Regions from separate parts of the Paenibacillus sp. FSL P2-0173 genome, predicted to be linked through region 1. Evidence: predicted binding sites of a transcription regulator. Region 1 holds the regulator's gene; the other holds the start of a gene.
The links. The regulator NrdR, encoded in region 1, represses ribonucleotide reductase genes. The targets are predictions, from matches to a motif close to AACACNATATATNGTGTT.

Region 1 (16,509 bases):
TATCCGTATTATGCACGACTTTTTCGGCTATCGCCCCAGTTACGATGCTTGCACCATCTGTTTTCAATTGCTTAACAACAGGGGCCACAAGGTCCGTCTCAAATCCCGGCAGCACCCGTTCCCCTCCCTCCAGAATCATTACCTTTGTTCCAAATTTGGCATACATTTGTCCAAGCTCAACGCCAATATATCCACCACCTATCACGATCAGGCTGGACGGAACCGCTGGAAGCGAAAGCGCCTCTGTAGAGGACAAAATACGTCCGCCAAACGGAAATGCTTTCAGCTCGATTGGACGGGAGCCGGTTGCCAATATGGCATACTTAAAGGATATCGTTTGTTCCGCTCCATTTTGATTGATGATGGCTGTATGCCCATCAACCAAACTCGCCTCCCCTTCCAGAATGCTCACACCTGCCGTTTTCATTAAAAAGCCAACTCCGCCTGCCTGCTTATTCACAATCCCCTGTTTGAAAGCCTGAGCATTCACGAATGACATCGCTGCATCTGCCTGATTTACCTGCCTGAGTATCTCATAGCGATGTGCTTCGGCAATCAAAGCTTTGGATGGAATGCAGCCCACATTCGTGCACACTCCACCTAGCTGACTGCGTTCAACAATCGCCGTTTTCATTCCAAGCTGAGAAGAACGCAATGCTGCCACATAACCTCCTGGCCCTGATCCAATGACCAGTGTTTCTACAGATTCAAGCTTGCTCATAACTAATACCTCCTGTTAAAATGGCATGATTTAAAATATGATGATTATAATATATTATAGTCATCATATTTTAAAAGCGTCAATAGTCTTGATCAGCCTTTCTGAAGTTGTCGTTATAGGAAGACAAATTGACACGTTTTATTATGATGATTATAATATTTTGAAGTTAGCATTATAAACCCGTGGAGTGATTACAATGCCTTATCCAAAAGGCCATAAGATGAAAGTGCGGAGTAAGATCGTTGAAAGTGCTGCCCAAGCTTTCCGTGCCAACGGTATTCAAGATGTAAGTGTGCCCTTTATTATGAAAGGGGCAGGATTAACTCACGGCGGGTTTTATTCACACTTTGATAACAAAGAACAGCTAGTCGCCGAAGCCTGTCGCTATGCCGTCAGTGATACCCTCGCACTGCTTCAGGAGGCCGTTGACCAAGAAAAGCAAGATCCTAAAATTAATGTTGTCATCGATTACTATTTAAGCACCCATCACCGTGATCGAACAGAAATAGGCTGTATTATTCCTGCCCTTTCCGTAGAAATAGCCCGTTCTTCCGAAGAAATCCGGCAGATATTCACGCAGGAGTTGGAAAGAATGATTACGTTTATCTCCAATTTGGGGGGAATGGATCAGTCCAAGGGCAGTGCATTGTTCAGTAGTATGGTTGGTTCTCTTGTGCTTGCACGTTCTGTTAATGATCCTAAACTGAGTGACAGCCTTCTCTCGGCAGGCAAACAGTATGCCAAAGCGCTGGTTAATAGTTGAATGTAAGTATGTTTTACGTATGCAAAAAATCCGCTAAACACCAAGAAATCCTTGATGTTTAGCGGATTTTTCCTAAGAATCTAAACTCAAAACGGAGGTAACGATTTGTCAGAGATTCGAAGTCTCCACCTGCCAAATCTCCGTTATGTTCCAAATCGTTTGCGGTACCCGCATTTTCGGCATAACTCTTCTACCGCTTCTCTCTTAGAGAACCCGAAGTACAGACGGTTTGCACGCTCCCCTTCCACAATGTCGGAAAAAGATTGTTCATGCACGTTACCTAAATTTATGACACCTTCTCCATCCAGACAGCAAGGGACCACCGTTCCATCCACCAATACCGCCGCTTGGCTACGGAGTGCATGGCAAAAGCCTTTTCCGTCATCTTCCGGGGCGCTGAGGCTCGGCCATTCAAATTCATGGTCTTGATTCAAATAAACGTTTGGTGCGATTTTGACCCCACTGCCCGGTATCACCTTTTCCTCAATCCGATAGTCCAGTCCAAATTCTTGCTCCAGTCGTTCAAGTGTTTCCCGGTTGCGCTGACGCTGCACATTAGTCAAATTATCTTCAGTCAAGTTCCAGAGACGGAACGAAATAATGACATTGTGTTTCACCGCTTCTCTTACAAACGTGAAAATATTACCCAAATACCCTTCTCGATCCACGGAGCCTTCATGCCCGTCAAAACTGTGGAGAGAGAAGTTCATCTGACGCAGCGCTGGTTGCCCAAGCAGCTTATGTCCGGTCTTCGGCAGCAAGGTACCATTGGTGGTTATATTGACCTTCAAGCCTTTCTCATGAGCACTTTCCAGCAAAAGATCAATTTTCGGATGGAGCAACGGCTCTCCTTTTACATGCAAATAGATGTAATCCGTATGTGGTTTGACCTGATCAAGCACATTTCGAAAGACTTCCGGATCAATAAATTTTTTGACACGCTGTGTTTGAGGACAAAAACTGCATGCGAGATTGCAAATGCTCGTTATCTCAATGTATACCTTTTTAAAAGTTTTCAACATGATTTCCCCATTCTAACCTTCATCCGGAGCATCTTGTTTATGCTCACTAATCTTATGATTATAACGGGTTATCACCGACAGGTAAACTCTCCAGTCTCCCCCTTGGTGTGGGCATCAAATGCTCGACACATACGCCTATCCAAGATTTGATTTGATATTTTCTATTGACCCTAGGTCTGACCTAAGGTTTATAGTGGAGTTATTCAACTATCAGTAAGGAGTCCTGTCATTGAAAGAACACATTACGATCAGCCAGCTTGCTCAGCTCATGAATGTATCTGTACATCAACTGCGTTATTTTGAAGAAAAGGGAGTCCTGTATCCATCACATACAGAAGAAAATCAATATCGAATGTACGGGCTTCATGAGATTTATCAGCTTTCGCATATTTTATTATTACGCAAATTAAATGTCCCTGTCGATCAGATTCAAGAATGTATGACTTCCTATGCTGCCGATGACTATAACCAGCTTTTAGAGCATTCGTTGCAGAAGGTACAGGCCGAAATAGCTAACTTGAAGATGCATGAACAGTTTATTCACAAAGTGTTAGAAGAACATAATAATCGGACCCAGCAGGACGATGAGTATCAGGTCAAACGATTAGGTCCCCGTCATTTAAAGCTATGGTTTGCATTGGAGAATGGTCAAGAGCTCACTGCCGGTAACCTATTTGAACACCGCCCTGCCCCACCTCGATTATTTGAAAATGACCTGCATTACTTGTCTGATGCTGGACAGGCGAAGCTATGTTATGAAACGGCGGATGTGGCTGACTATATTCTGGAAGAGGGCAACTATCTTTATAAGCATCTTTCCGTCATTGAAGAACCAGAGATTGATTATGAAATTAAACAAATGGAACGATATGTAGCTCATCACCAATATAACTGCCAAAGCAAGATTGTTCTAGTAGAAAAATCTTATCTTTCGATGTTCGACAACAACAAGCTGCAATACGAAATTCAGGTTAAAGTAGAATAAATCTTGGAGGGCGTTAAATGAGTGCAAAATCCTTTGACATTGTTGCATACCAGAAACAAGACCATGAAGCTGTTTGCAGTCTTTTAGTCGAATCGTTTAAAGCAAAATTCCAATCTCTTGTTACACTGGAGGAGCAAGATATACAGAAGTTGTTAATGCAGGTTTGGGTTCAAAATCCTTATTCTTCATCTATGAAACAATTTGTAGCCAAAGAGAACGAAGATGTTGTCGGTGTTCTTTCCCTCAAATGGAAGGCCCCCTCCTCTTCACTTCCTGAAACAAATCCCATTTCTTTAGCTCCGCTCCTAAAACAGTTTGGTTGCTTCAATGTATTTAAATTTTTGACAGGTATGCATGCGCTGGAGTATACCCCCGCTGCAAATGAGTGTTACATTGATCATTTGGCGATTCGTTCAAGTCATCGTAACCAGGGAATAGGACGCCGTCTTCTAGCTTTCGCACAGCAATTTACGGTTGAATCTGGGTTTCATGCATTGACGCTTCATGTAGCGCATAAGAACCAAGGGGCTATCCGTTTGTATCACAAACTGGCGTTTGAAGTAGAACAATCCAAGTATAATGGGTTACGGCATTTTTGGTTCAAGGAGCCTGTATGGTATCTGATGAGTTGGAAAGAGAACCTGCATTCGAGGAGAGAGCATCGTTGAAAAAAACATTCAAGCTTACTTTTGGTATTGCGGCAGCTCTGGCTGTTGCCTTGATACTAATTGTTCTATATCAAAATTCCTACAAGATGACAGAAGAAAAAATACAAATTAAGACACCTAAAGGGCTGTTAACAGGTACATTAGCTTTGCCTAAGAACTACTCGGGAAAGGTTGGATTGGTTGTTTTTGTCCATGGGGATGGTCCTATTAATGACACATATGATGATGGATACAAACCACTGTGGGAAAAGTTCGCTTCCAAGGGTTATGCCTCCCTGTCACTGAATAAGCCCGGTATTAACAGCGCTCCTGGCAATTGGCTCGACCAAAGCATGGAGGACCGCGCACAGGAGATCCGATATGCAATAGACTGGGCAAGAAGCTTACCGATGATTGATAAGCAAAAAATCGGCCTATGGGGAGCCAGTCAAGCAGGATGGGTCATTCCGAAGATCGTTAAAGAGGAGCATGATATTGCATTCAGCATCCTTGTATCGCCTGCCGTGAACTGGATTTCCCAAGGACAATTTAATACCAGAAAAGAAATGGAACAAGAAGGAGCTACTCCGCAAGAAATTCAAAAGACATTGAACTACGATCAAGAAGTTCTACAGTTACTGAAAAAACATGCTTCTTATGAAGAATATCTAGGCATAGCCGATCCTGACGATATGATTTCCAAAGAAAGATGGAGCTTTATAGGCAAAAATTTTCTGTCTGATTCCACCGAAGAATTAAGTCACTTCCATTCTCCTGTACTCTTGGTTCTGGCTGGCAAAGATATTAATGTTGATGTAAAGGGTACCGAGCGAGTCTATCGCCAGAAAATACCTCCAGAACTGCTGTCCGTGATTCATTTACCTGAAGCCGACCATTCCATGATGGATGAAAAAATCGCGCGTTCAAAATCTCTAACTTTCTTAACAGCCGTATTCGCCCCAAGAAAATTGGTGAATGGTGAGTATCTCAAATCCCTTTCCGATTATGTCAGTCAGCGTTAAACAATGATGTTCTTTTTTGCCATACTTCTTTTGATATGCTAATGAAAAAATGCTAATGAAAACCCCATAACTGTTCTCGGTTAGACTGGGAATAGATCTATAAACAACAAAAAAACGGCATCTCTGCCGTTTTTTCTAAAAGGATGGACTCTCAGGGACTCGAACCCTGGACCAATTGATTAAGAGTCAACTGCTCTACCAACTGAGCTAAGAGTCCATAATAAAAGTTTGGTGGAGCCTAGGGGGATCGAACCCCTGACCTCATCGCTGCCAGCGATGCGCTCTCCCAGCTGAGCTAAGGCCCCATCATAAGTAAGTTAATCAACGTTTCAAGCGACTTCTATATCATATAAAATTTTTATTCCTGTGTCAATACTTTTATAAAAAAAATATAATCATCTTCCCACCTTGACCCAAGAAAGATACAGTCAGCGATCAGTCGCTGGCTGTATCTTTGGATAACAATGTTTTCAGTTCCTTCATAAACATATTGATGTCTTTAAACTGACGATAGACGGACGCAAAACGTACGTAGGCGACTTCATCCACTGGGTAAAGCTGTTCCATGACCAGCTCCCCGATCTGCTGACTATCGACTTCTGTGGCTGCTGTGTTGCGGATAGCGTTCTCCACCTGGGATACGATCATATCCAATTGCTCGACGGATACTGGGCGCTTCTCACAGGCTCGAATGAGACCGCGCAGCATTTTATCACGACTAAACTCTTCACGGCTGCCGTCTTTTTTGATGACCATGAGTGGGGTTTCCTCCACCATTTCAAAGGTGGTAAAACGCCTGGCACACTGCTCACATTCACGGCGGCGACGGATGGACTTGTTATCATTCGCAGGTCGCGAATCCAACACTTTCGTGCCATTGTAGGCACAATACGGACATTTCATAATCTCACCACTTTCTTTTTCCAATAAATTCCCGAAGATTTTTAGTAATAATTTTGTCAAAACGGATCATAATATGTTTACCACATCGCGAGGAGGTGAACAACAATGGCACAAGGAAACAATGGCAACTCCAACAATCTGGTAGTCAGCAGATCCTCCGGCGCTCTGGAGCAAATGAAATATGAGATCGCTCAAGAGCTGGGTATCAGCATTCCTCAAGATGGATACCAAGGTAACATGACTTCCTATGAGAACGGTTCGATCGGGGGCTACATCACAAAACGCCTCGTAACGATCGCCGAACAACAATTGGCAGGTCAATACCAATAATCGCGGTAATAATGCAGAAATAACAAGAAAAAGTGTATGGACGGGCTGCTAAAAACAGCCTGTCCTGCGCTTTTTTTCATTTTAAAGCGAAAAGGCTCATCATGTCATTAACTTGTCTTTTAAAAATCATTATAAATTTTCGTGTATTGCCTGTAGTAATAAATGACCCGCTGTACATAATGTCGTGTCTCACCAAAAGGGATTTGCTTAATGGACTCTTCTTTTCCATCCCACACTCCCTTATCGAGCCACTCTTGAACTTTACCCGGCCCTGCATTGTAAGCAGCTACGATTGCTACAGGATTATCCTGAAACTTCATGGATAGGTTATGCAAATACCAGGTTCCCAGCTCTATATTGGTACCAGGCTCGTGCTTGACACTGTCTAGCGGAACCTTTTGAATCTGGGCGCTGTCCATAATCCAATTTGCTGTATTCGGCATAATCTGCATCAACCCCAGTGCACCCTTATGCGATTGCTTACTGGTTTTAAAATTGGTTTCTACGCGGATAATAGACGCCACCAAAAATGGGTCCACTTCATACGTTTGTGAATACTGCCGAATCTCATCCTTATATTGAATCGGATAGAACCAGGACATCCAATTTGAATTGAGGAACAGAATCAGGATAAACCCGACAAACAAAGTGAGCAGGACTCTTTTCTTTCGCAAAATATTCATGCAAGTCCCTTCCGCTGCCAAAATTGATCAATTTGTCGTTTCGTCTCAGACTGTGTTCCGCTATTATCGATAACGATATCGGCCAAGTTTTTCTTTTGTTCAATATCCATTTGTGCGGACAGCCGAAGTCCAGCTTGTTCCTCCGTCAGACCGTCTCTGAGCATCAGACGCTGGAGCTGAATATCACGTGGTACGTACACAACCATAATTTCCTCGTACAAGCTCTCCAGCCCGGACTCGTACATTAACGGGATATCTGCCAAAACAAGCTTGTCCGGCTGTTCCCGTTCATATGCTTCCATACGCAGTCGCATTTCCTCACGAATAGCAGGATGTGTAATATCGTTAAGTGCCTGCCGCTGGGCAGGGTCTCCGAATACAATCTCACCCAGTTTTTTGCGGTGCAGGGTTCCGTCACTGTTCACTATAGCTTGTCCAAAATGCTGTATGACCGCCGCCAGCACCGGATGCCCCGGAAGCATCACTTCCCGGGCAATGGCATCTGCGTCGATCAGCAGCGCACCTTTGGCGACCAAAAGAGCCGACACGGTGCTTTTTCCGGTAGCAATACCTCCGGTTAATCCGATATTCATGCTCTTTCACCTCATAACAGCTTCAATATGCCCATCATAATCAGTAATAATGCCGGCAATACACCCAGCGCCTTCATAAATCGAAATGCTGATAGAAAGAAGCCTGCCTTCATCCCTGCAATCAAAAATGTTCCACTGAATAACGTAATAGCCAGCGCAGTAGACAGTGGCTGAAAACCAAGCATAGCTGCCCCTAATCCCGCTCCGAACGCATCGACCGATAATGCAATACCCAGCCAAACCGCTTCGGTAGCAGATATACTGCCAGAACGGTCCATATCCGCAGCAGACGGGCTTCGAAGAATCCGAATAACAAGTCCCCATTTGCGGAACTCCAGAGAAAATAGCGTTCGCTCCTGCTGCTCTACAGAAGCTTCTGCCGACAGATCTTTTCTTGAGCTAAGGAAAGACTCTGTATCAGTATCCTCTATACTCTTCTTCTCTCCAAGAACAGATCTGCTCACTGGATCAGTCTGTTCTGTAAGAAGCAGCCCCCGAGAGGCCTCCGCTGAATCCTCTAGCGAATCCTCTTTGCGGTGCAGAGCTTGAAACAAAGAGTAACAGCCGATACAGATCAGGATGACAGCGCCGAAAACGGTCGTATATACAGGAGACAGGACACGAGATAGTAATGCGCCCAATTGCATGGATATGCCAATCACCAAACCTGAACATACGGAGATGATAGCAATCGACAACAGTGGAATTTTCATTTTGCGCAGACCATATGTAACACCGACTCCGAAACTGTCCAAACTTAGCGCAAATGCCAGTAACAGCAGGGCTCCCCAATGATTAGCCACTCCAATTCCCTCCCATTGCGAAGGCAGGGCCTTATAACAACCGAAACCCTCCGCAGTATTGGTACTTGGAACAATATATGAGAGGGATGGGCTTGGGGTGACTGTGCCTGTTTAGCGCAGAGGCTGGCAGACCGGACAATGATGTGTGCCACGTCCGGCTACGACAGATTTTTCGATCAATGTGCCACAGTTAATGCAAGGCTTCGCGTTACGTCCATAGATTTGCAATTGATGCTGGAAGTCGCCCGTTTTGCCCTGTCCATTAACGAACGATTTAATGGACGAGCCTCCAACCTGAATCGACGCACCCAGCGTGGAGACAATAGCTTCATGCAAGACATGAAATTGGCTATCCGTTAGGCTTTTGGCTGGCTGTGCTGGATGAATCCCCGCCTTAAACAACGATTCATCTACATAAATATTCCCAATGCCCACCACATATGACTGGTTTAACAGCGCTGCCTTGATCGAAGTCGAACGAGTTCCAACAGCGACACGCAGCATTTCGGGTGTAAAGGCCTCGTCCATCGGTTCCAAACCAAGCTTGTTCAGCGGCTTTTCCAGCAAATCCTGTCCTGCCGGAAATAAGTGCATCGTGCCAAACTGGCGCACATCCTGATAACGCAGCTCCGTACCATCTTTAAAATGAAAGATGACATGGGTATGCTTTTCCACAGGATCATGTTGCGAATACAATCCATATCGCCCTTCCATTCGAAGATGGGAGACCAACACCAGCCCGTCCAGCAAAATCCGCAGAAACTTTCCGCGTCTCTCCACCCCTGTAATCCGGTGATCGGCCAATTCCATCGCAAAAGCATGGATATCATCGGGCCGTTGAATGATCCGCGGTAAATTCACGGTGACATGATCTATATGTTTATCAACGATAAGCTCGTTTAGCGTTCGTTTAATTGTTTCTACTTCCGGTAATTCCGGCATGATGTCTTCACCTCACCCTATATTATAACGGAAGCAGCGTCAAATTGGGACTATCTACTCATTGAAATATCTTACTTGGCCTCATACCAATTGCTGCCATAGCTTACTTCGGCTTTGAGCGGCACAGCCAGCTTTAATGCAGCTTCCATGGTAGCCGGGACAAGCTCTTTCATCGTTTCCATTTCCTCAGGCGGAACCTCGAACACAAGCTCATCATGTACTTGGAGCAGCATTCTGCTGCGAAGATTACGTTCACGTAGCGCCTTATCCATCTGTACCATTGCCAACTTGATAATATCGGCAGCGGTACCTTGAATCGGCGTATTCATCGCTGTACGCTCAGCGAATGAACGCAGGTTGAAATTGCTGGCGTTAATCTCCGGCAAATAGCGTCTGCGTTCCAACAGCGTTTTTACGTAGCCGTCCCGCTTCGCATCCTTCACAATATCATCCATGTAACGGCGAACGCCTTGGAACACATCAAAATACTGGTCGATAAAGCGAGCCGCTTCCTTCCGCGTAATATTCAAATTTTGTGACAGACCATAATCACTGATTCCATAGACAATCCCAAAGTTGACTGCCTTCGCAGAACGCCGCATGTTGGAGTCCACATCTTCCGCTGCTACACCAAACACATCGGATGCGGTCTTGGTATGGATGTCCATATCGTGGACAAAGGCTTCCTTCAAACGTTCATCATCCGAAATATCAGCTAGCACCCGCAGCTCAATCTGTGAGTAGTCTGCCGCCAAAATAGACCAGCCCGGTTCGGACGGAACAAACACTTTGCGGATTTTGCGACCCTCTTCAAGACGAATCGGAATGTTTTGCAAATTCGGAAATTGACTGCTCAAGCGTCCAGTTGCTGCAACCGTCTGCCGGAAATACGTATGCACCTTACCTGTTTTCTCCGAAATTTCTTTCAGCAATCCTTCGACATACGTCGATTGGAGTTTGGCAATAGTGCGGTACTGCAAAATATTTTGCACAATATCATGATAGGGGGCCAGCTTTTCCAATACCTCCGCATCGGTCGAGTGCCCCGTTTTCGTCTTTTTAATGACAGGCAAACCCAGTTTATCAAACAAAATCTCACCCAGCTGTTTAGGTGAATTCAGATTGAACTCTACTCCGGCAATGCTGTAGATTTCACCCACCAACGTTGCAATCTGGGCTTCAAATTCTTTCCCCAAAGCGCGCAGTTCTTCTACGTTCACCAAGATGCCCTGCTTCTCCATATCCGCCAAAATGCGGGACAACGGCATCTCCAGCTCATGAAACAGCTTGTGCATTTCCGTTTTTTCCAGCTCCGCCTGCTGCACAGGCACCAAAGCTTCAATCACCGCTGCCTTACGCGCCACATGATCGGACAGTACATCCACGTCAGGGACTTTATATTTAGCTCCTTTGCCGAACACTTCTTCGTCTGGACGGATCGAAGACAAGCCATATTTGGCTGCCAATCCGCTCAATGTCTGGTTTGCATCGGTTGGGTCCAGCAAGTACCCTGCCAGTTGCACATCAAACTCGGCACCTGCAAACTCAATTCCATGCCAGTGTAAAGCCAAATCCGTTCGATGCAGATCATGACCGCGTTTTTTGCGTTCAGGGTCAGCAAGCCATGCGCGAATAGGTGTAGCTGCATCGCTTTGCAGTGCATCCAGTGTCATAAAAAATTGCTGTCCCGTTGCGGCAAATATCAGACCTACAATGTCAGCATGATGCGGATTATCACCATGCGTCTCAACATGCAGCACATCCACACGATCCAACACTTCTACCAATTCGCTAATCCGCTGCTCATCCAGCACTGTTACGTCAGCCTCGGCTTCCTCTACGTCTACCCCAGTACTTCCAACCTCACCTGAAAAGGATAAACGCTCCAGCAAGGACTTGAACTCCAGCTTCGCCAGAGCTGGCCCGGCCGTTTCTGCTTGCAGCCCGCCGAAGGCCACATCTTCCAGCTGCTTGTCCAACGTTACATCCCGATAAATGGTCGCCAAATCTTTGCTCATTCGCGCATCATCAGCATGTGTCTCTACACGTTCTTTCATTTTGCCCTTCAGCTCATTCGTGTGCGCCAGCACTTCTTCGACTGAACCGTATTGATGCAGCAGCTTGAGCGCTGTTTTTTCTCCCACGCCAGGAATACCAGGAATATTGTCCGACGTATCGCCCATCAGACCCTTAAGATCAATAATTTGCAGCGGCTTCAGGCCATATCGTTCCTGAATTTGCTCAGGTCCATACGTCTCCACCTCAGTAACCCCTTTGCGGGTCAAGCCGACTGTGACATGGTCTGAGGCCAATTGGAGCATATCCTTGTCCCCAGTCACGACCAGCACATTAAAACCGGCTTCGTCCGCTGTCTTGGACAGGGTGCCTATAATATCGTCCGCCTCATAGCCATCCAGTTCAAACTGGGCAATGCCGAAAGCGGTCAATAGCTCTTTCAGCAACGGAAATTGCTGAGACAGCTCTGGCGGTGTTTTCTCCCGTCCACCTTTGTAATCCTCGTATCCTTTATGGCGAAACGTTATTTTGCCGGCATCGAAGGCAACCAGAATATGTGTTGGTTTGTGCTCCTCCAAGAGCCGCAATAACATCGTCGTAAATCCGTACACCGCGTTCGTCTGCTGCCCGCTCGAATTCGTTAACGGTGGCATAGCAAAAAACGCCCGGTAAATGATACTGTTACCATCTATAAGCATGAGTTTATCCATTTAGCACCTCGCAAGTTCATCAATGCATTCGTAACGTTCTTACGTTTTACGCATTCCTCTTCCTATCTTAACATACAAGACTCCTTTTTCAGAAAAAAACGGCTGCTTCCTAACCAAATTTGCCTTTTGCTCAAAGACAAGTCTGGGTCAGAAACAACCGCTATATACCTGAAAGCTCTACTGGTTCAAATCTGGTCTCTCCCCTGTCACGAGATATACAGTACTTTCACCGATATTCGTAGCATGGTCACCAATTCGTTCAATGTATCGTCCTACAAGCAGTTGCAGCATGGCTTGTGAAGCCTCTGCCGGCTTTTCTACCATAAAGGCGTACAGATCGCTGATCATGTGGCTATACATGGAATCCACACGATCATCCTCTTTGGCCATTTTGTAGGCCAGATCTGTATTTTCATCCAAATAGGATTTGATCGCATCATCTATCATTTCTTTAACAATGGAAGCCATGTGCGGAATATCCACCAGAGGCTTAATGATCTGCTGCCCTTCCAAACGAAGTGTCACCTTGGCAATATCAAGTGCCAAATCGCCCATTCGTTCCAGATCACTGGAAATTTTAAATGCAACAATGATCCGGCGCAAATCCTTCGCTACCGGTTGCTGGGTAATAATGAGCTTGGAACCCATATCGAGAATATTCTCTTCCAGCGTATTGAGGGATGCATCATTTTTGACCACCTGCTGAGCCAATTCTATATTTTTGGTCTGCAAACATTCAATGGCCTGATCGAGCGCCTTCGAAACGTGTGCACCCATTTCGCGCAGTACGGCTCTCAGCTCATCTAACCCTTCATCAAAACCTTTTCTACGTATCATTTCGAAGTCACCCCTTCTGGCATATTCATCTGGTAGGCTTTAGCCAAATCGCCCTGAAATATAATCTTCTGTACGTGAATCTTGCGGCGTGGAAAACATCGTCTCTGTATCCGCCGCTTCCACCACAACACCATTTAAAAAGAACGCAGTTCGACCGGACACACGCGCTGCCTGATGCATGTTATGCGTCACCATGACGATGGTATATGTGTCTCGCAATTCCTGAACCAGTTCTTCAATTTTCATCGTGGAGATCGGATCTAGCGCAGATGTCGCCTCGTCCATCAGTAAAATATCTGGCTGTACGGCAAGCGCCCGGGCAATGCACAACCGCTGCTGTTGTCCACCGGACAAGCTCAGAGCTGAACGCTTCAGAAAGTCCTTGACCTCTTCCCAGAGTGCCGCCTGCCGCAGGCTTTGCTCGACCAATTCGTCCAACTTGTCCTTTTGCCGAACTCCATGCAGACGTGGGCCGTAGGCCACGTTATCATAAATTGATTTGGGAAATGGGTTAGGCTGTTGAAAAACCATTCCTACCTGCTTACGCAGAGTTTCTACTTCCATAGTATCGCCGTATATATCCTGACCTGCGATACTCACGGTGCCTTCAATACGCGTTCCCGGTATCATGTCATTCATCCGGTTCAGCGTACGCAGCAGGGTCGATTTGCCGCAGCCGGACGGGCCGATAAAGGCAGTTACCGTTTTTTCAGGAATATCGAGGTTTATATGTTTCAGCGCGTGAAATTTCTCATAATATAAATTCAGCTTATCAATCCGGATTACGGAATCATTCATGGATTTATGATCTCCTTCGTGTTGCAGTTATGATCCTCAAGCATTGCACCTGATTTGCACAATATGAAGATTATATAAGCTGTGTGTAAATTTAGTGTGGTGGATTTGTTAACGGTATGTAAAATGATCAAGAACTTAGCATGAGCTCAAGCTCCTGTGCAATTTCGGCTGCATTCAAAGCCGCTTCCTCTGCGGAATGGGACATTTCGCTGTTTTTGGCTTCAATTTCATCGACAGCCTGCAATAGTTTGGCAAAAGTTTGTGTTCCAGCAGAAATATATTGAGAGCCTGTATGAATCTGCTGCATACTCGTATCCGTCAGTTCAGCAGTGTCACGCAGCATCTGCTCGATATGGGTGAGTAAGCCTGTAATCTGCGTGGAAAAAGCTTTCGTCTGGAGTGACATATTCCTCACCTCCTGAGACACAATCTGGAAGCCTCGTCCGTGTTCGCCAGCATGCGCCGCTTCAATGGACGCATTGATCGCCAGCAGTCCGCTTTGATCTGCCAGTGCACGAATGGATGAGGCCATGCCCGCAATGTCATTCAGCGATTGGGTCAACGCCGTCATCTGCTCATGCTGGCGCTTCATTTGCTCCGTGACCGCACGATAGGAGAGCAAAACATCCTCCAATTCTACTTTGCCACGGCGGGATAATTCACTCATTGAGCGGGTTAGCCGCACACTGTCATCGGCCTCTTTAGCTGCATCCAGCACAGTCAGCTGAATACGCTGGACTCCGTCATAGCTATGCCGAATCACATCGCCCCGCTCTTCGTCCGCTTCTCTTTGCATTCGCTGCACGACGGACAGGATATCACGAATCGTGAGTACGCCGAGTAATCGTGTGCCTTCCTTAATCAACACACAATCGTAAAAACGCTGTTCTTCACGCAACATCGCCAATTCCACAATATCCGATGCCCGGCTTTTTAAATCCACAATTAATGTATCGGGGTCGGCAAATATGGCCGCAGGCTTGTCATAGAACAACGCCGCAGCAAATCTGCCCGTAAAATGGCGATTGTACGCATCTCTCATAATAATGCCCAGTGGAAGATCATTTTTATCCACAACAATAACACAAGGTATATCTTCCTGTGTTTTCATAAGTGCTAACAGTTCTTTACAAGACATGTCCGTACCAATGATCGGAACCTCCCGGCATGGCACATAGGTAGTAATCGGCTTGTATGCTTCACGTTCAATCACGGCAGTGGAACTCGGCTGGGTCTTTGGTTCCGTTATCATCGTTCTGAAGTCCCCTTTTTTTAACTACTTGGAGTGACGGGAACATCATATCGGTCATTTGTTGATTCTAGCGATCAGTTTTGTTAATGAAATGTAAAATCACGAAATGGACACAAAAGTCGCCGGACACTGCCATAGATAAAGAAAAACGCTCCTCATTTATAATAAATGAGAAGCGCTTCTTTTTTTATTTACAACCAGCTTGTACCCCACTCCACGGATCGAATCAATATGAACCGAGTCGGGATCTAGCTCCAGCTTTTTACGTAAGGAACTGACGTGCACATCCACGGTCCGTTGACCGCCAATGTAGTCAAAACCCCAAACAGCATTCATCAGATCATCTCGGGTCAATACCACACCCGGCTTGCGGGACAAATAAAGAAGTACCTCAAATTCCTTTGGTCTGAGGCTGATGGACTGACCTCCAAGAATGACTTCATATTTTTCGGGGTAAATCTCCAGCTCGCCCAATTGAATTTTGGAGCTATCTTTCTGATCAGACAACACTCCTTCATCCCCGCCGGAAGTTCTTCGCAGCACAGCCGTCACGCGGGCCAACAGCTCAGAAACGCCAAAAGGCTTCGTGATGTAATCATCCGCACCCGACTTCAGCCCTTGAACAACCTCTGCTTCACCGTTTTTGGCCGTTAAAATAATGATAGGCGTCGTCAGCCCCTGATGGCGAAGTCTGCTCAGAATGTCCAGTCCGTTCATTCCCGGCAACATCAAATCCAGCAGGATCAAATCGTAGGACTCTCTGGAGGCTTTCTCAAACCCGGCACTGCCATGATCCTCCGTGTCCACTTCGAAGCCTTCTTGTATCAAATTGTAGGATAGCAATCTGGCAAGCGTTGGTTCATCCTCAATAACCAGCAAGCGTTGTCCCATAAATAACTTCATCTCCTGTTTACCTGTTAAAGGCGCATTGGTCAAAATCCTGAAACCTTTTCCATACTCATGCGACACCCGTTTATTTTATCACGGCATTGTTAACAGAATGTAAAAAATGTTCTAGTTCATTCTTCCTGTTGCAATAGTGGTAATTCAACTGTAAACGTGGTACCCAATCCAAGCTCACTTTCCACCGAAAGGGTGCCATGATGCAAATCGACCAAGTGTTTGACGATCGACAATCCCAGCCCCGTTCCGCCAGAGTTGCGCGAGCGTCCTTTGTCCACCCGGTAAAAGCGCTCAAAGATACGTGGCAGGTCCTTCTTCGGAATTCCAATACCTGTATCACTGACTGTAAATACGACCTTTTCCGTGTCATTCTCCCGCTGTATCGTTAGAACCTTAATCTTTACCTTGCCACCATCAAGTGTATAGTTGATGCCATTAGACAAAAGGTTCAAGAAAATCTGCTGAAGCTTATCTTCATCTGCCTCCATAAACAACTCATCCGGGATATCCATGTGTAGCGTAATTCTTTTTTTGGCCGCAACATTGTTCAGTTTTTCCAGCAATGAATCTATGAACGAC
Region 2 (16,509 bases), 190 kb from region 1:
AATGTTCGCGTTGCTCGCTCAGATTCTATCACAGGGCCTTATGTGGACATGAATGGACATGACATGGCAGATACCAGCTATTTGCCTCAATACGAGATTGGAAACAAGGTATTGGGCGGTTATCGGTTCAGCGAAGGAGAAGGCTGGGTTGCGCCAGGTCACAATTCTGTCCTGAAGGACGGTGCGGATTATTATATTGTACATCATGCGCGGGGAGAAACGGACAAGAGCTGGCCGTACCTGCATGTACGCAAAATATTATGGACGGCAGAGGGCTGGCCGGTCGTCTCTCCGGAGCGCTATGCGGGGGAAAAGGAGCAGGATATACCCAAAAGGCTATTATCCGGCAACTGGGAGCGCATCGTGATAAGGCAGGAAGTAGATGGTCAGGTGGAAGCTGAACCGCTCCGTCTTGAAGATGGAGGGCGGGCAACCAGTGGTTCTCTTGAAGGTCACTGGAGCTTTGATGGTAAGCGTACTCTAACAATGGATTGGAGCAATACATCCGAAGGAACAAAGGAAGAACTGTTATTGCTTCCTTCATGGGACTGGGAGCTCGGTCGCCATACTCTAATTTTCACAGGTATGAATGAAAAGGGAATTTCCATCTGGGGAAAACGTATCAGCGATTAATTGTATGAACTACATACTACACATAGAGGAGAGAAAAACCATGAATCAATCTGTACCCTTTAATAATCCGGTCATTGAGCAACGGGCAGACCCTTGGATTTACAAGCATAGTGACGGATACTATTATTTCACCGGATCTGTGCCAGAGTATGACCGCATTGAGGTTCGACGAGCAAGTACTATTCAAGGCTTGAGTACAGCAGAGCCTGTCGCAGTGTGGCACAAATATGAAACGGGCCCGTTAAGTGCGAACATTTGGGCACCAGAAATTCATTATATTAACGACAAATGGTACATTTATTTTGCAGCAGCTCGTACAACGGAGACGAAGGAAGGCCTGTTCGACCACCGGATGTTCGTGCTGGAAAATGATTCAGCTAATCCTCAGGAAGGGGAATGGGTGGAAAAAGGACAGATCAAAACCCGTTGGGAGACGTTCGCCCTTGATGCGACAACCTTCCAGCATAATGGAGTTCTGTATTATGTGTGGGCTCAGAAGGACCCGGACATCGTCGGTAATTCCAATCTGTATATTTCTGAAATGAGCAATCCGTGGACGCTGCGCGGTGAGCAGGTCATGATCTCCACTCCTGAATATGATTGGGAAATCATCGGTTTTAAGGTGAATGAAGGAGCAGCGGTTCTGAAACGGAACGGGCGGATCTTTATCAGTTATTCAGCTAGCGCCACAGACCACAATTATTGCATGGGCCTGTTGACAGCAGATGAGAATGCGGATTTACTTGATCCGAAATCATGGACGAAATCACCTGAGCCGGTATTCTGCACCAATGAGGAAACAGGACAATTCGGGCCAGGTCATAACAGTTTTACGGTTGCTGCTGACGGTAGCGATGTAATCGTATATCACGCCCGGAACTACAAGGAAATTACAGGTGATCCGCTGTATGATCCGAATCGTCATACACGTGTTCAGCCGTTCAACTGGAAGGAAGATGGAACACCTGATTTTGGTATTCCAGCACCAGATGGCGTTTCTGTTGATAAATAAGCGAAATCTATTATAGATGGTTGACGTGTTGCACAGCGGTACTGTAACTTTCTAGAAATCATAGGGAATTATGATTCGACTGCGTATAACAAGAGTAATAAGATATCTTCTGAGCCTTCAGGCTGGAGGATATCTTTTTGCTTTTGGGACGGCAAGGAGGACTCTTTTCAAAAACTTCGATTTCTGCTATATTTAAATCGTAATATTTACGAATTGATCAAGGGGTGGAAATCTCGTGAACGAGCGGATTGATCCGTTTACCGTTAAAAAGGTTGAATACCTGCTGAATGGCTATATTGCGCTAAAGGTGCCAGGCTACGTGCGTTCTGACGTGCGGCTCATTTATCAAATAGAGGATAACTGTTTGATCTTGACGGAGGAAAGGCCTTCTAATGAAACTGAGTCGTGGGATCGCACGGACATTGTCCAATTTCGCTGGGAGGAAAATCATTGGCATGTATATGCCCGGCAAGAGGCTGAAAGCTGGCAGCGCGTAAAAGAGATTGCACCTAATCCGTGCTTTGAAGAACAGCTCGAACAGGTAGAAATAGATCCAGCAGGTATTTTTTGGACAGGTTAACGAAGTGCAGAATGATAAGTTCGGAAGATGGAGGTAGTGGGAGTCGTCCCGTTAAACTATATATGGAAGTAAACAGGCTGACCGTAACTCCTTATATGGAAGTTACGGTCATTTGTTTTGTCTGGGGTGGCACTGTCTAGTTTACGTTTCCATGTCTTGTCATGGGGCTTGTTACGGGTACTGTAAATCAGGGTATGTGAAACACAGAGCGTGATAACGAGTGGGGAGCGGTGTGTAGTGAATGAGCAGCAACGTAATGACAGACAAAGGCGTATAGATGAGCAGTATCGACCGGAACCTGAGATAAGACAAGTAGAGCGGGAGTGTGAAGCATTGTATCCAAAAGGCAGATCCCGAATTGCACTGACAGGCGCCAGTGGTTATATCGGGCATAATCTGCTGCAGAGGCTGACTGAGCATGCAGATGTCATTGCCTTATCCCGCAGTGGAGATCAGCGTAAAAATACAGAGCACGTGGAATGGCGCTCGTGTGATTTTTTTTCCATGGAGGATGCAAATCAAGGATTACATGGAGCGGATTATGCCGTATATCTCATTCATTCCATGTTGCCCTCAGCGAAGCTGACACAAGGAACATTTGAGGATATGGATGTGATTTTGGCAGAGCATTTTGCCCGGGCAGCGCGTAATAACGGGGTGAAGCAGATTGTATACTTGAGCGGTATCCTTCCCGAGCATACAAGTGAGGATGAACTATCCCGACATTTACGCAGCCGTCTGGAGGTTGAGCGTGTATTGAAGTCTTTTGGAGTACCTGTAACCACAATTCGTGCAGGCTTGATCGTCGGCCCACAGGGTTCATCGTTTCCAATTTTGGTCAAGCTCGTTCGCAGATTACCAGTCATGATTCTACCTCGTTGGACCCGAACCAAGACCCACCCGATTGCATTGGAGGATATTTTGAATGCGCTGGATCGGAGCATCGGCAACCGTACTCTTGATGAACAAATTATAGACGTAGGCGGGCCGGAGGTTATGACATATAGAGAAATGATGCAAAGAACAGCGGAAATAATGGATAAAAAGCGTCGCTTTTTTAATGTGCCGTTGCTGACGATCAAACTGTCCCGCCTTTGGGTTACCCTAGTGACTGGAGCCCCCAAAGAGATGGCTTATCCGCTGATTGAAAGCTTGGCTCATCCGATGGTGGCGCAACGGAAACATAAGGTTCAAGGCATCAGCGATGGGAAGATTTCCTTTGACAAAGCAGCTCGAACCTCACTCGAGCAGGAAGAAGAATATCGGCATAAGAAGAATTCCCATAGCAAGTCCAAAAAGCCGTTAAAGTCAGCAATTCGATCATTAAAATCTGATGTACGCTCGGTGCAACGGATCAAACTCCCGCCTGGTAAGGATGCAACATGGGCCGGGGAACGCTATTTGGCCTGGCTTCCGGTCTTTGCAAAACCTTGGGTGCGTGTCGAGACAGGAGGCCCGGATACCTATCAGTTGTATCTCTTGGGTAGTCGAAAGCCGTTGTTAGAAATGATTTATGACCGTGCGCAGAGCACCTCTGAGTTTGCACTCTATCGAATCACAGGAGGTACTTTTGCCACTGTAAAGGAAGACCATCGCGGCAGGCTTGAGTTCCTGCAAATTCCCGGTACAAATATTTGTGTCGTAGCCATTCATGATTATGTGCCATCGCTGCCTTGGTTTATTTATAAATATACACAGGCCAAAGTACATTTGGGGGTTATGTATGCGTTTGGCAAGTATGTCAAGCGGTTGATTGATACAAATGTTTAATATTTTCCACGAGATGGAAGCTACAAATGTATGGTAAAGTGTAATATATACAAGGTTTTATCCAAATGTCCTATCCAAAGTCTCCTGTGCATACCGAATCCGAATCACACGAGGTGAGAAAAATGCTGCAATCGTTAAAAGCCATTGCTAATTACAGGAAAGAAAATGATCTGGCCTGGGATACACCGACTTGGTTAAAGCTGCTTGTTTCGGCTGAGGAGCGTATTGTAAATTTGGAACGCATTCGATCTATAGGTGAGTTAAAGGATGCCAATCCTGTACTGGATTACGTGGAGCGTACGTTGCTTATTTTGGACGGACTTCCATTGTCATTCTGGGTTAAAGAGCTGCTGGAGGATGTATTGGTGTGGTCTGAGACAGCCAAAGGAGGTACAGTCCGCGAACGGCTACGCTGGCAGCATGAGGGCATTAATTTATTTGTACATAACATCGGCTCCTCCCAACTGTATGTCAGACAGGCCCAAGCGGAGTCCCCTGCGTACCCACGCAATAGCATGACCCGAATTCTGATTGAGACGCATGGATTGATCGGGCAATATATACGGGGAGAAATTCCTTTTGCGGAAAATCGACTGCTGCTTGAAATTACTCGTAAGGGCTGGCTGAGCTCTGAGGAACTGGAGCTTGTTTTACGGGCCCTGAACGAGTGTATTATCGCCGGGGTAGAACCTGCATTATGGGACCAAGTACGCAGTGAAGTAGAGCAGCTGATCGGCTGGATTGCATGGGATAACGCTCCTGTAGTCTGGAGTGTAAAGGAGCGACTGGAGAGATTACGGTCGGTTTCGATTCATGAAGGAGAGCCGTTCGAGCAGGCTTACACAGAACTAGAGCAGGAGTTGAATGTAGAGAAGGCGCTGGCTCCGTTGGAGAATCGGACACTTTGGTATGTAGAATCAGCTTTGCAGGATTTTTCACTTCAAGAACTGGTAAAGGTATTCTTACTCACATTAAGGGATGGGACGGGGCAGGAACAGCCTGCGACCGTTCGCCATATCAGTTTCGAATCGCTTATGAATACGATGTATTATGACTATCGTGGTGTCAAGAAAATTAACGTATATAAAAAACGAATGATAGAAAAATATTTAAGTGCACTGTCCTGGCAGGACATCTCAAAAGGGAAACGGAAGCATAATCCTCATTTGAGTGTGATCGTGGAGCATAAAGAGGAGCTGCCGAGTACTGTATTTTTTAATTTTGTATTTTCATCTGCGGCTGAGAAACTAATCGATTTTTGTATTGAAGCAGAAAAAACGCCTCTGTATGACAAAGCAGTACTGCTGCTGTTCGATCTGTTCGGATTACGGCGTGATGCTTATGATCGCTTTCACAATGAGGAAACGTATCTTACAGATATGAACCAGACCGTAGATTACAAAAGGGTCATTTTGGATTACGTGACGGGAACCCGCATACTGGATATTGGACCCGGCGGGGGCGTGCTGCTGGATCTGATCGAACAGGAAAGACCAGATGCGAAGCCATTAGGTCTTGATATTTCTGTGAATGTCATTGAGGCACTTAAACGTAAAAAGCAATTGGAGCGCCATCGTTGGGATGTCATCAAAGGAGATGCGCTTCGGTTGGAGGAATATGTGGAAACGGGGAGCATGGACACGGTCATCTTCTCTTCGATTCTTCACGAGCTCTATTCCTACATCGAACGAGATGGAATTCGGTTCAATCCACAAACGGTGGAGGCTGCTTTGCAGAGTGCCTATCGTGTGCTTGCACCCGGCGGGCGTATCATCATTCGTGACGGTATTATGACCGAACCAGTAGAGCAGCGCAGACGAATTCGATTCTTGGAGCCGGACGGAATGGAATGGCTGATGCGGTATGCGCAAGATTTTGCAGGCCGCCACATTGAAATAGAGCGTGTGGGTGAGCATGAGGCTGTTTTGCCAGTGAACGATGCGATGGAATTTCTATATACCTATACATGGGGGGCGGAAGCCTATGTACATGAAGTGCAGGAGCAGTTTGGTTATTTTACCCCGTCACAGTATGAAGAGTGTATCCGTAACACACTTGGATCACAAGCGATTATCCGGGTGAGCCGCCACTATTTACAGGAGGGCTATGCCGAGGCGCTGTCCAGCCGTGTTGAGTTCATGGATGAGCAGGGCCAGCGGGTTCCTTTGCCAGACAGTACCTGTCTGATCGTGATTGAGAAGCCGAATAATAGGGCTGGAATTGCTGAATGATTTTTAATTTGAACAAGAGAATGCCTTCTGATTTGTGCCAAGCACGATTGGAAGGCATTTTTTAGAAAGCTAGTGGAGGTGTGTTCATGTATGTCCTCGCAGGTGGAAATATCCGGGTATGACCCGCAGTGGGCTGAAGAGTATATGCGAGAGCAAAGGAAAATTGTAGAGGCTCTCAAAGATGTATGTGTCGGCATAGAGCATATCGGTAGTACGTCCGTTCCTAATCTGGGAGCCAAGCCTATTATTGATATTATGGTTGGAGTAGAAGAGTTGGCAAGTCTTCAATCCGAACATCGAGAGCGTCTACAAGGGTTTCAATATGAATATGTACATAAGCCTGATTTTCCAGAGAGAGCTTTCTTTCGCCGTGGAGAATGGGGAGCTGGGACTCATCACTTGCATATTTACAAGTATAAAGGTGAGCATTGGGAAAACCATCTATTGTTCAGAGATTACTTAAAAGCGCATCCTGATAGCCTGCGAGCGTATGATACTTTAAAAAAAGATTTGGCGTACCAATTCAAATATGACCGTGCAGCGTATACCGAAGCCAAAGGACCATTCATTCGGAAGGTGATTGAGCGGGCGAAGCTTGAAAGATATAGGCAGGGACAGATGAATTCTTAGTACGCATGGACAAGGTGGAGGAATGATGAAGAATATGATGCTTGATGCACAGGTAACGCCGAATGGTTTAAAAGACAGAATGATGCTGCTGTCAGCGCTGGACATTATATTGTCCCCAGAAGATTGGTTACGCACGTATCGTATGCAATCTGAATGGTCTGGTGATGTATGCCTGGGTGAGGTGAACAACGGCGCTGGAGATACGATTCATATGCTATGGACGCGTGGAGGTGTGCTGTTGAAGGGTTTTGACCACGAATCTCCTGTAAGTCCTCATGCGAGAGACGAATATGAGGTCTGGCCGGGCATGTACGACGGTGTGCCTGATGATATGATGGAGCTTTTGGAAGACGAAGCCCTGAAGAAGGAGGACGTTACCTTTTGTATGTGGAGGGAAGCGGAAGATAAGGAGTGGCGTATGGGCAATGCGAACATTCCCGAGGCGTATGACGATGGCTCATCCTTTTTGCTGGGGAAAATTATAGTTACACCGGAGGAATATCAGGATTGGGCTGAAAGTTACTATGAGTTGCCGATTTCTCTAGGAGTGGTAAGCCAGATTTTCAACGGCGTTTCGATCACTGCACAGATGATCTCTGCGCTTCATCCACAGCGTAACGTTACGGAAGCGATAAAGGAGCTAAAGCAGCTTGGCGTTCAAGTGCATGAAAGCTAAGAATACAGATTTGTTTTTCTTGACAAGTTTTGTATATAATACAGGAGAAATGGCTGGGTAATCACCTCGAGTTAAAGGAGCTGTGTTGAAGATGTCCAAACGTTTGATTCCTTACATCACGATGGATGGAAATGCAAAAGAAGCAATCGAATTTTATGAAGAGGCATTGGATGCTCAACTGCTTTTTATTCAAACCTTTGGGGAAATGCCGGAAAACCCCGATTTTCCCATTCCCGCAGAGGTCAAGGAACGTGTGGGACATGCTACCCTTAAAGTGGGTGAGACAGAGCTCATGTTTTCTGATACCTTTCCCGGATCACCGTTTAGCAGCGGGAATCAGGTGAGTATCTGTATTACAACCGATAGTGTGGAGCAAGCTCAAAAAATGTTTGATGCTCTACAGCAAGGAGGACAGGTGGGAATGCCTTTGCAGGAAACCCATTTTAGTCCCGCTTATGGGAATGTAACAGACAAGTTTGGTGTCACCTTTCAAATGTTCACAGAGGCTCGGTCTTAAGAAATGGAAAACGGCTCGATTCCGCTACTTTAGCGATCTGGCCGTTTTTTTTACGTATAGTTCAATTCCTAGAATAAATAATGATTTTAATATTGTTGAAATAGAAACAAAAATATATTATATTATGTTGTTAATGCACCAACGGGTGGGAGGACAGGCCATGAACAAAGAAGAACAGGTCATAATGGGCTTCAGGGACTTATATAACAAGATGGTTTGGCTTAATAAGGATAAGATGGAAGACAGTCTTAAGGGTTATAAGTCTTCTGAAGTACATTGCATCGAATACATTGAAAGAAATGTAGATTCCAACGTGACAAAACTTGCGGAGTCCCTTTATATGACTAGCGGTGCCATAAGTAAAATAACTAAGAAGCTCATAAAAAGAGGCATTATCGAAAGCTACCAGAAGCCGGATAACAAGAAAGAAATCTATTTTAGGCTTACGGAGCAAGGGAAAGTAATCTATAAAATCCATGAGGAACTGCACAAAGAGTTTCAAGAGCGGGATAAAGCTGTATTTGAGCAGGTAACTGAGGAGCAATTTGACAGTATGATTAGCTTCCTGGAAAAGTATAGTAGGCATTTGGATGCAGAAATAAAGAAACAGGGTGTAGATATTAAGTCGGAATAAATTTGAATAATGAAAATTAAACCACAGGCAGCTGGGTTCTATTGAGAACGGGCTGCATTTTTTTTGCTACTGTTTTGTTGCCGAGGAAGCAAAACTGTGATACGATATTTTTGCTTCCGAGGAAGCAAAATAACAATTTTTAAGGGGAGAATTTAAGTGTTCAAATTTAGATCACACCATGAACAGAACACAGAACAAATTGTAGATAAACACGCTTTAATATTCGGCCTTATCTCTGTATTTCTTTGCGGAATAGGCTTCAGTATCATAGCACCTGTCGTTCCATTCTTAGTACAGCCTTATATAAGCAATCCGGGACAACAAGCTATCGTTGTCACGCTGCTGACCTCTGTTTATGCCTTCTGCGTGTTTTTTGCGGCCCCCGTACTTGGAGCTCTGAGTGACAAATATGGCCGTCGTCCATTGCTCTTAGTATGCCTTTTGGGTTCCGCAATCGGGTACTTGGTTTTTGGCATAGGAGGAGCTCTATGGGTACTATTTGCGGGACGCATAATAGAGGGGATAACAGGTGGGAGCATAAGCACGATCTTCGCATATTTTGCAGACATCATTCCTCCAGAACAGAGAACCAAATACTTTGGATGGGTGAGTGCGGTTGTAGGTGTAGGCACTGTCATTGGCCCAACTGTAGGCGGATTACTTGCCAAGTTTGGTTATTCTGTACCTATGTATTTTGGAGCAATCATAACTTTATTGAATGTTGTTTATGGATTCTTTTTTATGCCAGAGAGCCTTGCCAAGAATAATAGACTGAAAGAGATTACCTTTGTAAGACTGAATCCATTTACACAGCTTGCAAACATACTTTCCATGAAAAACTTAAAAAGGCTACTTGTCTCGGCGTTCTTACTTTGGATACCCAACGGATCTTTACAGGCCGTTTTTTCACAATTTACAATGGATACCTTCGGTTGGAAGCCTGCACTAATCGGACTTATGTTTTCAATTATGGGCTTCCAAGACATCATTTCACAAGGTTTCATCATGCCAAAGCTTTTGATAAAACTTAGTGATAAACAGATAGCAATTCTTGGAATGGTTTCGGAGATTATAGGCTACAGTCTTATTGCGCTATCTACTTTGTTCTCATTCTATCCTCTTTTTATCGCTGGAATGTTTATATTTGGTTTTGGTGATTCGATCTTTGGGCCTTCATTCAATGGGATGCTCTCCAAGTCTGTCGATTCTAGTGAACAAGGAAGGATTCAAGGAGGTAGTCAATCTATTCAGGCTTTAGCAAGAATGATTGGGCCTATCATTGGAGGTCAAATCTATGTGTCACTTGGTAATGCCGCACCCGCTTTTATGGGTATGATCCTTATAGCAGCGGCAATACCAGTTTTATATAAGCGAACGCAAGTAAATGAGGATTTTGCAAAAATCCCATAAGCGACTTCCAATGAACAAGATATAGATCGAAATGGTTTAGTTCGTCTATATCTTGCACTTCGGAGCGACTGGAATCGAATTTTGCAAAATCCTGAAATATGTAAACTATCTACTTTGTTTACAGTCTGAGCCATCCGCATGCGGATGGCTCTTCATAGTATCACCTTGCTAAATTAATTTCACGTATTTGTACTTATACGCCAAAATTAAAATCATCATCTGTCAGCGGCTCTACATTCATCGCCCGCACATAGCCGTTTCCTTTTTTAGAAAAGAAATCATGCTGCTTAGTGTGGGTGCTGATACCGTTGAATACAATGGGATTAACTTCTTCTTCTTCAAACAGTGGATCAAAGCCCAAGTTCATCATGGCCTTGTTGGCGTTGTAGCGCAAAAAGACTTTCACATCGTCTACGAGTCCAATAGGAGTGTAAATTTGCTCGGTGTATTGTTCCTCGTTATTGTGCAAGTAGCGGAGCAAGCCTACCAGCGTCTGGTAAAGATCACGTTGTTCTTCCTCGGCCAATTCTGCATAAATCTCCTGTGCCAGTACACCTACGTACACACCGTGAATACTTTCATCCCGCAGGATCAAATCGATAATTTCTCCACTGCATGTCAGCTTGCCCTGGCCCGCCAAATAAAGAGGGTAGAAGAAGCCGCTATAAAATAAATAGCTTTCTAACAGCACCGACGCTGCCATAGCGAGATACAGGTCTTTGGGTGTGTGGATATTCATATAATACTGACGAATGGTTTCTGCCTTGGTTTGGAGATGTGGATTTTCTTCCACCCAGCGGAACACACCGTCAATTTCTTCCGTGGAAGCTAGCGTTGTAAAGATGCTACTGTACGACTTGGCATGAATTTGTTCCATCATCGCCATAAAGCTTAGTACGGCTTTGCGTTGCAGTCCGTCCACATGCTCCATAATTTGCGGCATACCCACGCCGCCTTGAATGGTATCCAGTAGCGTCAATCCGCCCAGCACCTTCATGTAGGCTTCTTTTTCGATATCACTGAGGGTTACCCAGGACATTTTATCGTCAGACAACGGGATTTCATCATCCGTCCAAAATTGCATAATGTTCTGGTTCCAGAACATCAGTGTGAAATCATCGTCCGAGCGATTCCAGTTTACAGCTTGTATACCTGTCATTGTTAGCATTCTCCCTTCAGCTTGCGAGATTCCCTGGAAACACATATTGAAATAGTGCAGGCGAATCATCGTATGCTTGACATACGGAAGCTGTATCCGCGAGGGTCTTGTCCAGTCCCGTAAAGGTCTGAACCACACGCTGGATACAGCTTCTAATGCAAAGCATCCATATCTATTCAAAATCTAATTTTTATACTACAGCTTGTTACCATTTATGCTTTAGATGGAGCAGGTGAGGCACTCTTCCACAGACAGCTTTTTGGTGCGTGTGTAGTATAACGATTTAAGTCCTTTGTGTGCGGCGTACAGATAACAACGTGCTAACTGACGCGTAGTCACGTCACTGTTCACATGAAGCACGGTCGAAATTCCTTGGTCCACGTGCGGCTGGATTTCTGCAATCAGATCAAGCACTTTGAACTGATCCATTTGATAAGCGGATTTATAGAAGAACACGTTATCCTTTTGCAAATAAGGCATTGGATAGTAGGTCGTCGAATTGGCATAGGTACGGGTTTCAATCTGCTCAACAATCGGCATGACGCTGGATGTTGCATTTTGAATGTACGAAATGCTAGCAGTCGGCGCAATTGCCATACGATAGGCGTGGTACAGGCCATTTTTCATCACATCTGCTTTTAATTTGTCCCAGTCCGCTGAAGTCGGAACATAGATGCCTTTGAACAGTTCTTGCACACGTGCAGTTGTCGGACGATAATCTGTGTTCAGGTATCGGTCAAAATATACGCCTGTCGCATAATCCGATTCCTCAAATCCATAAAAGCTTTGTCCAGCTACTTTCGCGATTTCCATACTCTTTTCGATGGAATGATAGTTCATCGTCATGAAGAAGGTACGGACAAAGTCTTTTGCTTCATTGCTTTCATACGCAATTTTGTTTTTGGCAAAGTAGCCGTGCAGATTCATAACACCCAGACCGACGGAGTGCATTTCACGGTTCGCTTTCGCAACACCTGGTGCATTAGCTACTTGGGTCATATCGCTGACTGAAGTGAGCGCGATCATACCCTCATGAACAGATTCGCGAATTTTACCATGTTCCATCACATTTACAATGTTCAGAGAAGCCAGATTACAGCTCACGTCCCGGCGGATAGTATCCTGTTGTCCGTAATCTGTAATTTCGGAAGTTTCCTGCAACTGGAAGATTTCCGTGCATAGGTTCGACATCTTGACTTGACCCACGTTTTTAAGAGCATGTGCCTGGTTCGCGTTACTTTTGTTCATGATATATGGATAACCAGACTCCAACTGAATCATGGCAATTTTCGTCAGCATGTCACGTGCGCTCATCGCTATTTTTTTCTTCACCCGATCGTCAGCAAGCAGCGTGTCGTACATTTCATCCAAATCCATGTCGTCCAGATGCGTTCCATAGGCTTTGAACACACTGTAAGGAGCAAATACATGCAGCGGTTCATTATCTTGAGCCAGCTTGTAAAAGCGGTTTGGCACCAGCAATCCAATAGAAAGTGTCTTGAGACGTACTCTTTCGTCAGCATTGATTTTTTTGCTATCCAGGAACTCAAGCACGTCCCATCCGAAAATGTTGTAATAGGCTGCGCCAGAACCTTTACGTTGTCCCATTTGATCTGCGTAGGAGAAGCCGTCTTCCATCAGCTTCAGCACAGGCATAATGCCTTTTGCTGCGCCTTCTACACCCTTAATCGCTTCACCGCGTGCCCGCAGCTTCGACAGGTTAACGGCAACACCGCCGCCAATTTTGGACAACTGCATGCAAGTGTTCAGCACATAGTTGATTGAGTTCAGGGAGTCGTCCATTTCGAGCAGGAAGCAGGATACCAATTCCCCACGACGACTTTTGCCTGCATTTAGGAAGGTTGGTGTCGCTGGCTGGAGACGTTGCTCCATCATCGAGCGGGACAACAGGCGTGCCGTATCGGCGTTACCGCGTCCTAAATGCAGCGCGACAGCAGCAACCCGGTCAGGGTAATGTTCCAGATAGACTTTACGGTCGTTACTCTTCATTGCATAGTCGGTATAAAACTTGGATGCTGCCATATAGGAAGGAAATTTAAAATTATAGCTATGAGTGATATGGAAAATATCATTAATTTCGTCAGCCGTGTAGCTGTTATAGAAATTTTCGTAATAATCATTCTCAATCATATACAGCACTTGAGCGGCTGTGTCAGCAAACTTCAAACTCCGTTCCTGAACTTCCTTCATAAATTCCGCTACAGCCTCTTGGTCCTTTTCCAATTGGAAAAAGCCGTCTGTATCGCGTTTCATCAACATGTTGTTCAATTCAATATGCCGCAACTCGGCTCACCTCCTGTTTAAAACGTTCTACATCTCCGAACGTTCCAGATAATTCAAATTTACTAATTACGGGGACATTATAGTGGTCGGAAATCAAATCCGCACTTTTGGCAAATTTCTCACCCCAGTTACGGTTGCCGCTTGCAGCTACACCAACAAGGTTTTGTGCATTTTTTTTCAAAAAGGAAGATACCCTCTCAGGTATCTGCCCAAACCCGGTTGTATATGTAATAAGTACGTAAGGTTCTTCTATAGTCATTTGCTCCTCAATCTGAACCGCTGGAAGCTTGAGCTTGTTTATAAATCTTTTTACATTGCCGGTCTTGGAATCATATGCAATCAGCATGGTATGCAACCTCCTTAAACAATTAACGAAAAAAGAAAACGGCATTGCCCGAGATCCATCATAGCTGGAAACCCTTGCTGGCTGTGCCATTTAAAATTTTTGACTCTATATTTACATGTATTTTCATACCTGTATCTTCAAGATATCGGGCATAAATACGTTTTTTACACTATATTTAGAGTACATTCTCTATTTTATATCTATATATAGTTTTGTCAATCGGTCTAGAGGGGATCAGCGGACCCAGATCGGGTATAAGTCCAAGCGGGGTACGGAAAAGAGCGAAAGAACTTTTTTTTCGTAAGTATGTTAAAAAAGTATTGGAGTTTTTGAGGGTGAAGATGTACGATTTGTCAATGGGCAATAGAATGGAAAATTTACATTTTACTGTAGAAAGGATGAAGCAGATGGGAAATGATTTTATGGAATTTCAATCGTTTAATATGATCTTTTTTATCGTATTTGGACTCATTGCTATTGTAATGATTATGGGAATTGTCAAAACGATAGGAGCGGGCCTGTCCAATCAAGCAGCCGAACGGATACAACGTTCATGTAAGGTTGTGGATAAACGGACGAGAGTGCGTGGGGGATCAGGCGATTTTTCAGCTTCGACATATTATTATATCACCTTTGAGTTTGACGGGGGTGAGCGTATGGAGCTGGAGGTGAAGGATACGGACTTTGGTATGATTGTGATCGGGGATCGTGGGAAGCTTCATTATAAAGGTACACGTTTTCTGGAGTTTGTAAGAGTAATGGAAGCATAAAGGTGTTGGCGGGGAGTTAGTATTGCCAAAACAAATACATAATTGGAGGGAAGATTACGATGCCGCATATCATTGGAAAACGAATTGTATTGAGAGAATACCGTCAAGAAGATGTACCAGCTATCCGAAAATGGGTCAATGACCCGGAAATCACACGTGGTTTAAGCGACGTGTTTATCTACCCGCATTCACAGGTGAATAGCGAATCCTTTGTGCAGATGATGATTGACGGCAACCCCGAGATCAAAGGTTTTGTCATTGCGCATAAAGACACACTGGACTATATCGGACAACTGGATTTATTCAAAATCAACTGGGTAAATCGGCACGCCACCCTTGGTGTTGTGATCGGGCGTGACGGTGACCTGGGCAAAGGCTACGGACGGGAAGCGATCCGGCTGTTACAAAAATTTGCATTTCATACGCTGAACCTGCATCGGCTGGAGTTGGAGGTCTATGCGTTCAATGAACGTGCACACCGTTGCTATTTGGCATGCGGCTTCAAGGAGGAAGGGCGGCTACGGGAAAAGCTATTCAGGGAAGGGCAACACTATGACATTATTCAGATGGGGATTTTGCGAAGTGAATATGAGGCTGCAGAGCAATCGACGGAATCCTAAGAGTGCAACCACATAAGCTATTTTACTCCGTCAGCTTTCTTCAATTTTTTATGAGTGAAATCACGGGGACTACGCTCATCCTTTTTCTATTAGCTAAAGGACTTTCTTTGCAGAGTGCAAACTTCTTACTAGTTGTATTCTTTGTAAGTATTTTTTTGTTTGAGGTACCCACAGGGGCTATTGCAGATAAGTATGTAGAAGGGCTGAACAGTATTGTCTGTCAGCCCTATAATATTTCATTAAAAGACAAACCCTATTTTTCGCCGTACCACAGTTTCAGGCGATTTTGGATTAGGCCAGTGTAGATTTCTTCAGCTTTTGGCACACCCGCCTGATCCAGCTCTTGGAGCATGCGGTCATACACAGCGTCGAACTGATCTGGCTTGGCGAGTACGGCCTCAGGAATCCGTTTGCGTACAATGTCCTGCGACTTCTGATAAATAACATTGTAATTTGTATTGGTCGGAACAGGCATGTTGTAGGCAGCCCCCCACTCTTTTACCGGAAAATCCTTTTCGTTCGGGAACAGGTCTTTCCACGTCTGGGCTTTGTATGCCTGAAGGGACTCTTTTTCGGCTTGACTATAATTTTCGGTAATCATCTCCGGATAATTGGTTGTGTAATAGTTGCCAGAAGGGTCCTTTACGCTATCGCCGTAATGTGGCCCCCATATCCAGTACAAACCGATACCTGACTCTCTGCTAAAAGAAGCATTATCGGTGTTTTTACGTTGTTGCACATCCGCCGGAATGACTCGTTTGCCGTTCTCTACGTTGTAATGCTGGCCTTCAATTCCCCAATTGCGTAAAATTTGTCCTTCGTCGGAGGCCAGAAAATCCAGAAACTTGATAGCTCGCACTGGATTTTCACATGAGGTTGTAATTCCGATCCCGGATGCGGTATCGAAGCCAATGGGCTGGAGGGAATGATCCTCGTATTTCTCATTTAAAGTGACTGGAAAATGGGCGTAAGTGAATTCATCCTTACCTGCTGCCTTGAGCGCATTTTCGGCATCTTGATAGTTCCATTCCTGATCAATGAGTCCGATGACACGGCCTGCGGCGATTTTGGACTTATACTGATCACTTTTTTGCACAAAAGTATCCTTATCCAACAGTCCTTCATTGTACATATGGTTCAACCAACGGAAATATTCACGTTCTTCTGGGCGCTTGTAGTGAAGAATGGCTTTGTGTGTTTTAGGATCAATATAATAT

Region 2: nrdI (class Ib ribonucleoside-diphosphate reductase assembly flavoprotein NrdI) is a predicted target of NrdR. The motif match lies at 14,068-14,085, and genes of this name have one in related genera.

Annotation. Positions count from the first base shown of each region.
Region 1 covers NZ_JBBOYK010000002.1:635,128-651,636, forward strand. Annotated here, with positions in the region: gene lpdA (dihydrolipoyl dehydrogenase) at 1-721, opposite strand, end outside; gene MKX30_RS13165 (TetR/AcrR family transcriptional regulator) at 918-1,484, shown strand; gene MKX30_RS13170 (radical SAM/SPASM domain-containing protein) at 1,628-2,506, opposite strand; gene MKX30_RS13175 (helix-turn-helix domain-containing protein) at 2,736-3,491, shown strand; gene MKX30_RS13180 (GNAT family N-acetyltransferase) at 3,509-4,159, shown strand; gene MKX30_RS13185 (alpha/beta hydrolase family protein) at 4,156-5,160, shown strand; tRNA gene MKX30_RS13190 (tRNA-Lys) at 5,305-5,377, opposite strand; tRNA gene MKX30_RS13195 (tRNA-Ala) at 5,390-5,465, opposite strand; gene nrdR (transcriptional regulator NrdR) at 5,596-6,063, opposite strand; gene MKX30_RS13205 (alpha/beta-type small acid-soluble spore protein) at 6,169-6,393, shown strand; gene MKX30_RS13210 (lytic transglycosylase domain-containing protein) at 6,513-7,076, opposite strand; gene coaE (dephospho-CoA kinase) at 7,073-7,669, opposite strand; gene MKX30_RS13220 (MntP/YtaF family protein) at 7,681-8,472, opposite strand; gene mutM (DNA-formamidopyrimidine glycosylase) at 8,584-9,414, opposite strand; gene polA (DNA polymerase I) at 9,486-12,140, opposite strand; gene phoU (phosphate signaling complex protein PhoU) at 12,318-12,977, opposite strand; gene pstB (phosphate ABC transporter ATP-binding protein PstB) at 13,017-13,775, opposite strand; gene MKX30_RS13245 (methyl-accepting chemotaxis protein) at 13,903-15,027, opposite strand; gene MKX30_RS13250 (response regulator transcription factor) at 15,187-15,918, opposite strand; gene pnpS (two-component system histidine kinase PnpS) at 16,047-16,509, opposite strand, start outside.
Region 2 covers NZ_JBBOYK010000002.1:447,343-463,851, reverse strand. Annotated here, with positions in the region: gene MKX30_RS12315 (arabinan endo-1,5-alpha-L-arabinosidase) at 1-633, shown strand, start outside; gene MKX30_RS12310 (glycoside hydrolase family 43 protein) at 674-1,645, shown strand; gene MKX30_RS12305 (DUF3024 domain-containing protein) at 1,881-2,225, shown strand; gene MKX30_RS12300 (NAD(P)H-binding protein) at 2,463-3,995, shown strand; gene MKX30_RS12295 (class I SAM-dependent methyltransferase) at 4,118-6,226, shown strand; gene MKX30_RS12290 (GrpB family protein) at 6,317-6,856, shown strand; gene MKX30_RS12285 (hypothetical protein) at 6,879-7,532, shown strand; gene MKX30_RS12280 (VOC family protein) at 7,624-8,049, shown strand; gene MKX30_RS12275 (MarR family transcriptional regulator) at 8,210-8,683, shown strand; gene MKX30_RS12270 (MFS transporter) at 8,840-10,093, shown strand; gene nrdF (class 1b ribonucleoside-diphosphate reductase subunit beta) at 10,287-11,252, opposite strand; gene nrdE (class 1b ribonucleoside-diphosphate reductase subunit alpha) at 11,472-13,556, opposite strand; gene nrdI (class Ib ribonucleoside-diphosphate reductase assembly flavoprotein NrdI) at 13,543-13,902, opposite strand; gene MKX30_RS12250 (DUF2500 domain-containing protein) at 14,310-14,672, shown strand; gene MKX30_RS12245 (GNAT family N-acetyltransferase) at 14,732-15,292, shown strand; gene MKX30_RS12240 (ABC transporter substrate-binding protein) at 15,546-16,509, opposite strand, start outside.